Regions from separate parts of the Anaerostipes faecis genome, predicted to be linked through region 1. Evidence: riboswitches for the same ligand, from Rfam matches in the RefSeq annotation. Region 1 holds a riboswitch; each other region holds the start of a gene.
What was found. A riboswitch is a leader RNA that binds a small molecule or an ion and turns the genes downstream of it on or off. The one in region 1 is predicted to bind thiamine pyrophosphate.
Positions count from the first base shown of each region.

Region 2: it holds a riboswitch for thiamine pyrophosphate, as region 1 does, so the genes downstream of both, thiS (sulfur carrier protein ThiS) here and thiC (phosphomethylpyrimidine synthase ThiC) in region 1, are expected to answer to the same signal.
Region 3: it holds a riboswitch for thiamine pyrophosphate, as region 1 does, so the genes downstream of both, QGT46_RS13460 (thiamine-binding protein) here and thiC (phosphomethylpyrimidine synthase ThiC) in region 1, are expected to answer to the same signal.

Region 1 is NZ_CAJSYK010000038.1:11,705-14,986, reverse strand. It holds gene QGT46_RS16070 (sodium-dependent transporter) at 1-56, opposite strand, end outside; gene thiC (phosphomethylpyrimidine synthase ThiC) at 81-1,382, opposite strand; TPP riboswitch at 1,475-1,578, opposite strand; gene QGT46_RS16060 (patatin-like phospholipase family protein) at 1,786-2,616, shown strand; gene QGT46_RS16055 (hypothetical protein) at 2,647-3,282, shown strand, end outside.
Region 2 is NZ_CAJSYK010000008.1:89,218-92,499, reverse strand. It holds gene QGT46_RS07435 (amidohydrolase family protein) at 176-598, shown strand; TPP riboswitch at 1,032-1,138, shown strand; gene thiS (sulfur carrier protein ThiS) at 1,204-1,401, shown strand; gene thiF (sulfur carrier protein ThiS adenylyltransferase ThiF) at 1,394-2,035, shown strand; gene QGT46_RS07420 (thiazole synthase) at 2,038-2,805, shown strand; gene thiH (2-iminoacetate synthase ThiH) at 2,810-3,282, shown strand, end outside.
Region 3 is NZ_CAJSYK010000023.1:24,093-27,374, forward strand. It holds gene QGT46_RS13450 (ABC transporter substrate-binding protein) at 1-308, opposite strand, end outside; gene QGT46_RS13455 (ABC transporter permease) at 337-1,101, opposite strand; gene QGT46_RS13460 (thiamine-binding protein) at 1,070-1,366, opposite strand; TPP riboswitch at 1,560-1,673, opposite strand; gene QGT46_RS13465 (amidophosphoribosyltransferase) at 1,836-3,242, shown strand.

The sequences.
Region 1 (3,282 bases):
GCAGTCGCAAGCACAAAGCCGATTCTGCTGGAAAAGCTGCCTCTTTCTTCATTCATAAATCTGTGAAATCCTCCTTTAGTTTATACTACGTCGACATCTTCACCTGCCAACACAGCATTCATATTTCGAACGGAACACATTTTTCCGCACATGGTACATGTATCTTCTCTTTCAGGTTTTGATTCAGCGCGGTACCTTCTTGCCTTTTCAGGGTCTAAAGCCAGATCAAACTGGGCCTCCCAGTCAAGCTTCTGCCTTGCCTTGGCCATCTGGTTGTCCCAATCGATTGCTCCTTTTATGCCTTTGGCGATATCCGCCGCATGGGCTGCAATCTTTGAAGCCATAATGCCTTCTTTTACATCGTCTACATTTGGAAGACGCAGATGCTCGGCCGGTGTAACATAACACAGGAAGCTTGCACCGGATGCCGCTGCAATGGCACCTCCGATCGCTGAAGTGATATGGTCATATCCAGGGGCGATATCGGTAACCAGCGGCCCTAACACATAAAAAGGCGCACCTTTGCATATAGTCTGCTGAATTTTCATATTTGCCTGTATCTGGTCCATTGGCATGTGTCCGGGTCCTTCGATCATTACCTGGACATCCTTTTTCCAGGCCCGGGCCGTCAATTCTCCCAAAGTTACCAGCTCCTCGATCTGAGAAATATCGCTGGCGTCTTTAATGCACCCCGGACGGCAGGCATCCCCGAGGCTTAGAGTAACGTCATATTCATTACAAATGTCCAAAATCTCATCATAGTATTCAAAGAACGGATTTTCACAGCCGGTAGCTTCCATCCAGGCAAAGATCAATGATCCGCCGCGGGAAACAATGTTCATCTGTCTCTTCATGGCCTTAAAACGGTCTGCAGTACTGCGGTTAATCCCGCAGTGAATGGTCATGAAGTCGACTCCGTCTTCCGCATGCATTTTAAATATGTCGATCCATTCTCTGGATGTGATATCCTTGAGAGCCTTGTTGTAGTATACGATGGCATCGTAAATCGGAACAGTGCCCAGAATGGCCGGGCATTCAGCCACAAGCTTTCTTCTGAAGGTCTGAGTGTCCCCGAAAGAAGAAAGATCCATGATCGCTTCAGCACCCATGGAGACAGCCTGGTTTACTTTCTTCATTTCCACATCCATATTCAGACAGTCTCTGGATGTTCCAAGGTTGACATTGATCTTTGTTTTCAGGGAATTGCCGATGCCGAACGGCTTTAAGCATTTATGATTTTTGTTGGCCGGTATGACGATTGTTCCGGCGGCAACTTCATTCATAAGCTTTTGAAGATCCATTCCTTCATAGGCAGCTACAGTTTCCATTTCCTTGGTCGCGATGCCGGCTCTGGCGGCATTCATCTGTGTTGTGTAAGTCATCTTACAACCTCCTCGTTTCAATCAGTCGGGAGGGAATCTAAAATGCAGTATTTAGTTTTCGGAACATTACTTTTTAATGTACATGCTTCCGTTACAATAAGCATCTAAATCCCTACGTTGGCATTACCCAAATCAGGTATGATGGTCGAAGGTTCATCCTTCCTCTCAGCCCGTAAAAGCTCCCATTTTAGTTTCAAAAACGACCTTAAAGGTCATCTTTCGTATTGTATCATTGTTTATTAGAAAGTGCAATGGTTTGAAAATTGCAATATCAGCCAAAAGAGACAATCAAGTGATAAAAACTCATACAATAAGTTTCCAGTTTTTGTGTTATAATAAAGGAAAGGAGAAGCATTTCCGCGGATTACGGGGAGTGCCCAAACGCAGTTAGGAGTGAGAGAAAATGGCAAGTTTAATATTAGAGGGCGGGACATTCCGGCCTATTTTCAGCGCAGGGGTGATGGATGCCCTGTTGGACCGCGACATTATGTTTCCGTATGTGATCGGAGTGTCAGCCGGCATCTGTGACGGCTTTTCTTACGTATCCAGACAGAGGGAGAGAAATCTTCAGATCCTTATGAATCACAGAAATGATCCCAGGTATGTAGGAAGACAGAATCTTATCAAAGAAAGAAGCCTGTTCGGGCTGAATTTTGTTTACAATGTGATCCCAAATAAATTATATCCGTTTGACTGGGACACCTTTTACAAATATGACGGAAAAATCCTAGTGGGAGTTACCAATGCCCTGACCGGGGAAATCGAGTACAAAGACGGAAAAGACTTGGATGAGGAGTGCATGATGCTGAGGGCAACCTGCGCACTGCCGCTTATTTTCCCGGCGATCAATCTGGACGGTGTTCCTTATTTCGACGGAGGAATCGCAGATCCGATCCCGGTTCGCAAAGCGATACGGGACGGCAATGACAAGCATTTGATCGTACTCACAAGACCAAAGGGATATAAAAAGGAGCTCAGCAAAAGCCATAAGGTTACATCAAGGCTGCTGAAAAGAAAGTATCCGAAGCTTCCGGACCTGCTTTTGAACCGTCATGTGGAGTACAACCGCACTGTCCGGTACTGCGAGAGACTGGAGAGAGAAGGAAAGGCTGTGATTCTCAGGCCGGATCATCCCATTGACAGTTTTGAAAAGGATATCGATGTGCTCAGGGAGACTTATCAGATGGGATACGATATGGCAATAGAAAGAATAGAAGAAATCAAAAAACTGTGATACAATAAATTAGAAGAAGAGGTGGTCAGGATGGCAAGAATTTTGTATTCAGAGCGGCCGTATGTAGAAGAACTATCTACCAATAAGACAAGAAATTTAATAGTAATCTGTGAACGCCTCTTTCTGCCGGTGCAGGCAGATGCAGCCAAGCTTGAACTGGCCGGGGAGATCGCCGGCAGACTCATCGATGAGCCCCAGGTTCTTCTCTGGATGCTTCAGTTGGAGGCAATTGAACTTTTGTTTGAACTTTGGGAACAGAAGGATGGGCAGTTTGCACTGGAGCCCAATTTTAATGATCTTCAGCAGCTCCGGTATCTGGGCTTCATTCATGTGGAAGAGGACCAGGTGGCTGTTAATATAGAGGCAAAGGATCTGTTTTATTTTATTTTAAAGAGCCACAAGTCCGGGAAGATCATGGAAAGGCATACAAGATGGGAGCAGGTTATTTTCGGGATGCTGTTTACTTACGGTATTCTCGATGTATATTACTGCTATGATATTTTTGTGCAGGTGACAGGGGAGAAGATATCTTATGACGAGATGGAAAGGTTTCTCCTGATCCGGATCGTATTTTGGCGAAGCGGCATCCTGCTGCGCAATGAGAAAACAAAGCGCCTGTTTATGGTGAGCCGTGAGGTCCTTGACCGGAACGAAGTGTTTGACGAG
Region 2 (3,282 bases), on a different contig from region 1:
ATACTATAGTCACACTTAAAGATCTGAAGATAGATTCAGGAGGATATGATAATGGATAGCTTTGCTTTAAAAGGAGAAATTATTTATACGCCTGAACCAGGGAAGTTCCGGAGCCACGAGGATTCTTATCTGGTCTGTGGAGACGGAAAGGTGAAGTGAAACATCCAGAGTCAATGTGTTTGCGACGATCCACAGAGATGCCACGGTTTTGCTGATGGATCTGCTTGAGAAAGCAGGAATCTGCGGGTTTGCGGGAAAGGTATGCATGGACCGGAACTGTCCCGATGATTACAGGCAAGAGGATGCCCGGACATCCGCCGAGGAGACAAGAAAGTGGTATGAGACTGTGAAAGACAGGACGATGATGCAGATGATCCTGACGCCGCGGCTTCTGCCTTCCTGCTCCGATGAACTGATGGAGCAGCTTGGGAAATTTCAGAGAGAGACCGGTCTGTATGTGCAGTCTCATCTCTCAGAAAACTCGGAAGCGCTTTATCTTGGAACCAAGGGAGGCGGAAGCTTTTTCGGGCAGGTTGGAAGTTTCGAGGAGGGATATGAGTTTGACGCTGTTGTCTTAAATGATGCTTCACGGAAGTGATCACAGCGAAATATGTGGGCGCAAGAAAGGTCTTTGAGCGCTGAAATATGCGACGGATATGATCCGACCAAAAAAGTCATCCTCCGGGGACCGATTGAGAGGAAGTCCCTTTGGATGACTCGATTATCATTACATTTGATTTTCCAATAAAGATGGAGGAGATTCAACTTCATTTATCATATATACTATGTTCATTTCGGATCAAATGAAAAAGCGTTTTTAATATGCATAGTTCTGCAGTAATAGGTTGAAATAAAAGCAAATGTTCTGATGTATTACTTGTACCATACGGAACCGTGGCTGTGCTGAAAAAACGCAAACGATAGAAAAGCCGGCGCAAACGACAAAAAATATACTTGAATTTTTCAGATAACAGGATTATAATATTTTTTGGTAAGACAGAGGAATGTTGTCTGCCATATAATTTCATAAACAAGTAAAACTGGAGAACCGATGTTATCGGCTGAGAAGAGGGTATAACCCGAAGATTCATGGAACCTGTTAGTTAGCACTAGCGTAGGGAGTTTTCAATCGATAGAACACAGAGATGGAGCTTACGCTTCATCTTTTTTTCGTTTGTGGCTCCGGGAAACGAAAGGAGAGTTATGATGCGTGTCAATGGAAACAAAAGATTCCTCGAGAGCAGGATCACTCTGAAGGAATTTCTTCTGAAAGAGGGTTACAGGCTTGAGCACATTGCGGTGGAGAGAAACGGAAAGATCGTCCCAAAGGCTGAGTATGAAGCTATCATGCTGACAGAGGCGGATACACTGGAGATCGTCAGCTTCGTAGGCGGTGGATGAGATGCTGACGAGAGAACGATTTGAACAGGAACTGGACAGACGCCAGACGCCGGAAGTGAGGGAAAGGCTCAGGGAAGGAACCGTGGCCGTTGCGGGTCTTGGGGGTCTTGGCTCCAATATAGCCCTGATGCTTGCAAGAACGGGGATCAGGAAGCTGTTTCTGGCAGATTTTGACCGGGTAGATCCATCCAACCTAAACCGGCAGGCATACACCATTTCCCAGATCGGCATGAAAAAAACAGAAGCCATGAGTGAACTGATCCGCCAGGTCAACCCGTGGATTGAACTGGGATTTTTTGACGGAAGGGTGACGCAGGAAAATGCGGCAGAGCTGTTTCGGCCATATCCGATTATCTGCGAGGCATTTGACTCGCCAAAGGCGAAAGCCGAGCTGGTCAACGGCGTATTGTCTCAGCTGCCTGACAATACCGTTATTTCCGGCAGCGGGATGGCCGGATCTTACAGTTCAAACCTGATAAAAACGGCAAAGAAAATGAAACGGCTTTATGTGTGCGGAGACGGGACACATGGGATATCAACAGAGGAATCACTGACTGCGGCCAGAGTATCAATCTGTGCGGGACACGAGGCGAACATGGCGATACGGTTGATTTTAGGAGAAGAAGAGGTATAAAGATGAGTGATACATTAAAAATCGGAACAAAGGAATTTACATCAAGGTTTCTGCTTGGAACCGGAAAGTTCAGCCTGGAAAAGACGGCGGAGGCTGTAAATGCGGCCGAAGCCCAGATTGTTACTATGGCGCTCAGGCGGGTAAAGGAGGCAGGTTCCAGCAATATTTTAGAGTACATACCGGATACGGTGACACTGCTTCCAAACACCTCCGGGGCAAGAAATGCCCAGGAGGCTGTGCGCATTGCAAGGCTTGCAAGAGAAGTGGGATGCGGTGATTTTATCAAGATCGAAGTGATACGGGATACAAAGTATCTGATGCCCGACAACGCAGAGACAATCAAAGCCACGGAGATTCTTTCAAGAGAGGGTTTCACTGTTCTTCCCTATGTGAGCCCCGATTTGAATACGGCAAGGGACCTGGAAAGTGCAGGCGCCGCCGCGGTCATGCCTCTGGCAGCGCCCATCGGAAGCAACAAAGGACTCCTTACGAAAGATTTTATCCAAATGCTGATTGATGATACCGATCTTCCGGTCATTGTGGATGCCGGAATCGGGAAGCCGTCCGAGGCCTGTGCAGCAATGGAGATGGGAGCCGATGCCGTACTGGCAAATACGGCTGTAGCTACGGCAGGAGATGTGGTATCCATGGCAAAGGCTTTTAAAATGGCAGTTGACGCAGGAAGAAAGGCATACCTTGCCGGACTGGGACGGGTCCTGGACCATGGAGGAGATGCCTCATCTCCGCTGACAGGATTTTTGGAGGACTAGGGCGATGGAGATATTAGATGAAGTGTTAAAGGAATATGATGAATATGACTACAATGTTTACACAAAAGACGATGTCATCACAGCTCTTTCAAAAGAAACGGTGAGTGCTGAGGACTACAAGGCTCTGCTCTCACCGGCTGCCATGGATTTTCTGGAGCCAATGGCCAAAAGAGCAAAAAAGGAAACAATGAAGCATTTCGGGAATACGGTCTGTCTGTTTACACCACTTTATATTGCCAATTACTGTGTCAATCACTGTGTGTACTGCGGCTTTAACTGTACCAATAAGATCCACCGGGCAAAGCTCACCATGGAAGAGATTGAACAGGAATACAAAGCTATCGCAGGGACAGGACTGAAGGAAATCCTGATTCTCACAGGTGAATCTAAAAAAGCGTCAAGCGTAGAATATATCGGGAAGGCAGTAGAGCTGGCAAAGAAATATTTTTCCACCATCGGCATTGAAGTCTATCCAAT
Region 3 (3,282 bases), on a different contig from region 1:
TCTCCAACGACAGCAGGCATCATTGTATCCTGAAATGAAATACCGAACTGTGCTTTCCCGGAGCCCACAAGTACTTCTGCTCCGTCCTCCGGCGGCTGTACGATTTCCACGTCCAGGTCGGCCTCTTTAAAATATCCTTTTTCCTTTGCCACATAAATACCTGTGTGGTTAGTATTCGGTGTCCAGTCCAGAACAAATGTAATCTTTTTAAGCTTTCCGTCTCCGGCTTCCTCTTTCTTTGATCCGCATCCAGTCATTGATACAGCTAATAATGCAGAAAGGAATACAGCTAACATTCTCTTTTTCATAATCATCATCCTCTTTTCACTTTTTCGGCTATTCCCGGCTCTCCCATGGCATACATTTCTTCTGCAGAAAATTGACTGCCCACATCAGCAGCAGACTGATCGCAGAAATCATAAAGATCACCGCGAACATTTTGTCAAATGCAAAACCTTTCTTAACCCGGATCATATAGACGCCCAGACCTTCAAATCCTCCCAGCCATTCTGAAATGACGGCTCCCACAACTGCATAGGAAGCTGAAATCCGCAGGCTGGCAAAAAACTGGCCCAGAGATCCCGGAAATTTCACATACCGGAATATCTGCAGCTTTGACGCACCCATGGATCGCATCAGACTGATTGTATCTTTGTCCGCCGAACGAAAGCCGTCCAGCAGGCTCACAGTAATCGGAAAAAATGTCACGATAATAATCAAGATTACCTTTGGAAGCATTTCATATCCAAACCACAATACAAGGAGCGGCGCAATGGCCACTGTGGGCACCGTCTGCGTCAACACGATCAGCGGATAAAATGCCTTATACAGTTTATCGAAATGATCCATGAGCACTGCCATAAAAAAACCAATGACAACGCCTATCAGCAGACCGATAAACGATTCAATTATGGTCACTCTCGCATTCGTCATCAGCAGTGAAAAATCATTCACAAATGCCTTGACCACATCCACCGGCGACGGAAGCAGAAATTTTGAAACCATCCCTGTCCCGCTGGCAGTCTGCCATATTGCCAGAAGCACAAGGATCGCCGCTGCCGGCCACAGTTTATTGGTGGTGTTTTGTAACTTTTTTATCAATGGTAAGCACATCCCCTTCTGGCTTATAGGACACTTTAATGTAAGCCGCAACCGACGGTGCACCCGCACGGACAGCGATATGCTGACACTCTTTCACAATGTCCATCAGTTCATCGTAGTCACCCTCAATCGCAGTTTCAAACGGTCCCACATAATAATTCAGTCCCGTACTCTTAATATAATCAATTACCTGATCCACAATACGGATCAATTCTTCGTCATTGGCTGCCTCCGGCAGTGTTTGGATCGCTACGCTTGCATTCATATTTCTTTCCTCCTCGTAAATCTGTTTCCTTGACAACTTTGCGTGCCGGATGCAATTTGCCAAAGGCAAATAATTTCCTTGCGCATCTGTGCACAACCTGCGGAGCATTTTTATTTCATAGGGAAGGTCGTAGAACTTTACTATGAAATAAAAACCCCGCCGGATAAAATCCAACGGGGAAATAGTCTCATGTACAACTGTACTGTTTTATTCCTACGCTGGCATTACCCAGATCAGGTATAAGGGTTAAAGACTTCTTCTCGTCTTACTCTCAGCCGGCAGTCTGCCAGCACCCCTGTATATAAAGTTTTCGTATGTCTCGGTTTAACGGTATGTTTGTATTATAATGAATATATTGAATTAAATCAATTCCCATTTCGAAAGAATACCAATCTTTCCTTGTCCCGTTCCTTCCGTTTGGTTATAATAAATACAGCAATATAATTTTATTTACAAATCGGAGGAATTTATGGGCGGATTTTTTGGTGTCACTTCAAAACAGGATTGTGTTTTTGATTTATATTTTGGGACAGACTATCATTCCCATCTTGGGACAAGACGTGCCGGTATGGCGGTTTACAGTAAAGACGACGGTTTTGACCGGGCCATTCATAACATAGAAAATGCTCCGTTCCGGACAAAATTTGACAAAGACGTCAACAAAATGCACGGATATATGGGCATCGGCTGTATTTCCGATTACGAACCGCAGCCGCTGATCGTTCGCTCCCACCACGGTACTTACGCGATCATGACAGTAGGAAAGATCAATAACACGGATGAAATTATAAAGCAGATGTTTGATTCAGGCTACACACATTTTCTTGAAATGAGCGGCGGAGATATTAACGCAACGGAGCTGGTTGCTGCTATCATCAATCAGAAAGAACATCTCGTGGAAGGAATTCAGCATGCACAGGATGTCATCGACGGTTCCATGACGATCGTGCTTCTGACACCGAAAGGCATCTATGCCGCCAGAGACAAAATGGGCCGCACTCCGATTGCTGTAGGCAAAAAAGACGATGGCTACTGTATTTCCTTTGAGAGTTTTGCCTATTTGAATCTTGGATATGTGGCCGAACGTGAGCTTGGTCCCGGAGAGATCGTGATTCTTACGCCCGAAGGCATTCAGACTCTGGCAAAGCCAGGCGAAGATATGAAGATCTGTACTTTCCTTTGGGTTTATTATGGTTATCCTTCGTCCTCTTATGAAGGAATCAGCGTGGAGGAAATGCGCTATGAGTGCGGAAAGAAGCTGGCTCAGCGTGATGATGCCTCACCGGATACAGTGGCAGGAGTCCCTGATTCAGGAACCGCACATGCTATAGGATATGCCAACGAATCCGGAATCCCATTTTCCAGACCATTTATTAAATATACACCGACCTGGCCGCGTTCCTTTATGCCGACCATACAGAGCAAAAGGAATCTGATCGCCAAGATGAAACTGATCCCGGTCCACGAACTGATCCAGGATAAAAGCCTTTTATTGATTGATGACTCCATCGTAAGGGGAACCCAGCTCCGGGAAACCACAGAATTCCTTTATCAGAGCGGTGCAAAAGAGGTTCATGTCCGCCCGGCCTGCCCGCCGATCATATACGGATGCAAATATTTGAATTTCTCACGGTCTACTTCTGAAATGGATCTGATCACACGCCGGATCATTGAACAGATCAGCGGAGATTACAAGAATGTACATCTGGAGAAGTTTTCAAATCCGGACTCCCCGGAATATCAGGGTATGATAGATGAGATCTGTAAGCAGCTGAATTTTACATCACTCCGGTATCACAGGCTGGATGATATGATTGAGTCTGTCGGATTAGATCCTAAGAAACTTTGTACTTATTGTTGGGATGGGAAAGAGTAGGATATATGTAAGATCGCCTTTGATATTATAAAAACCTCCA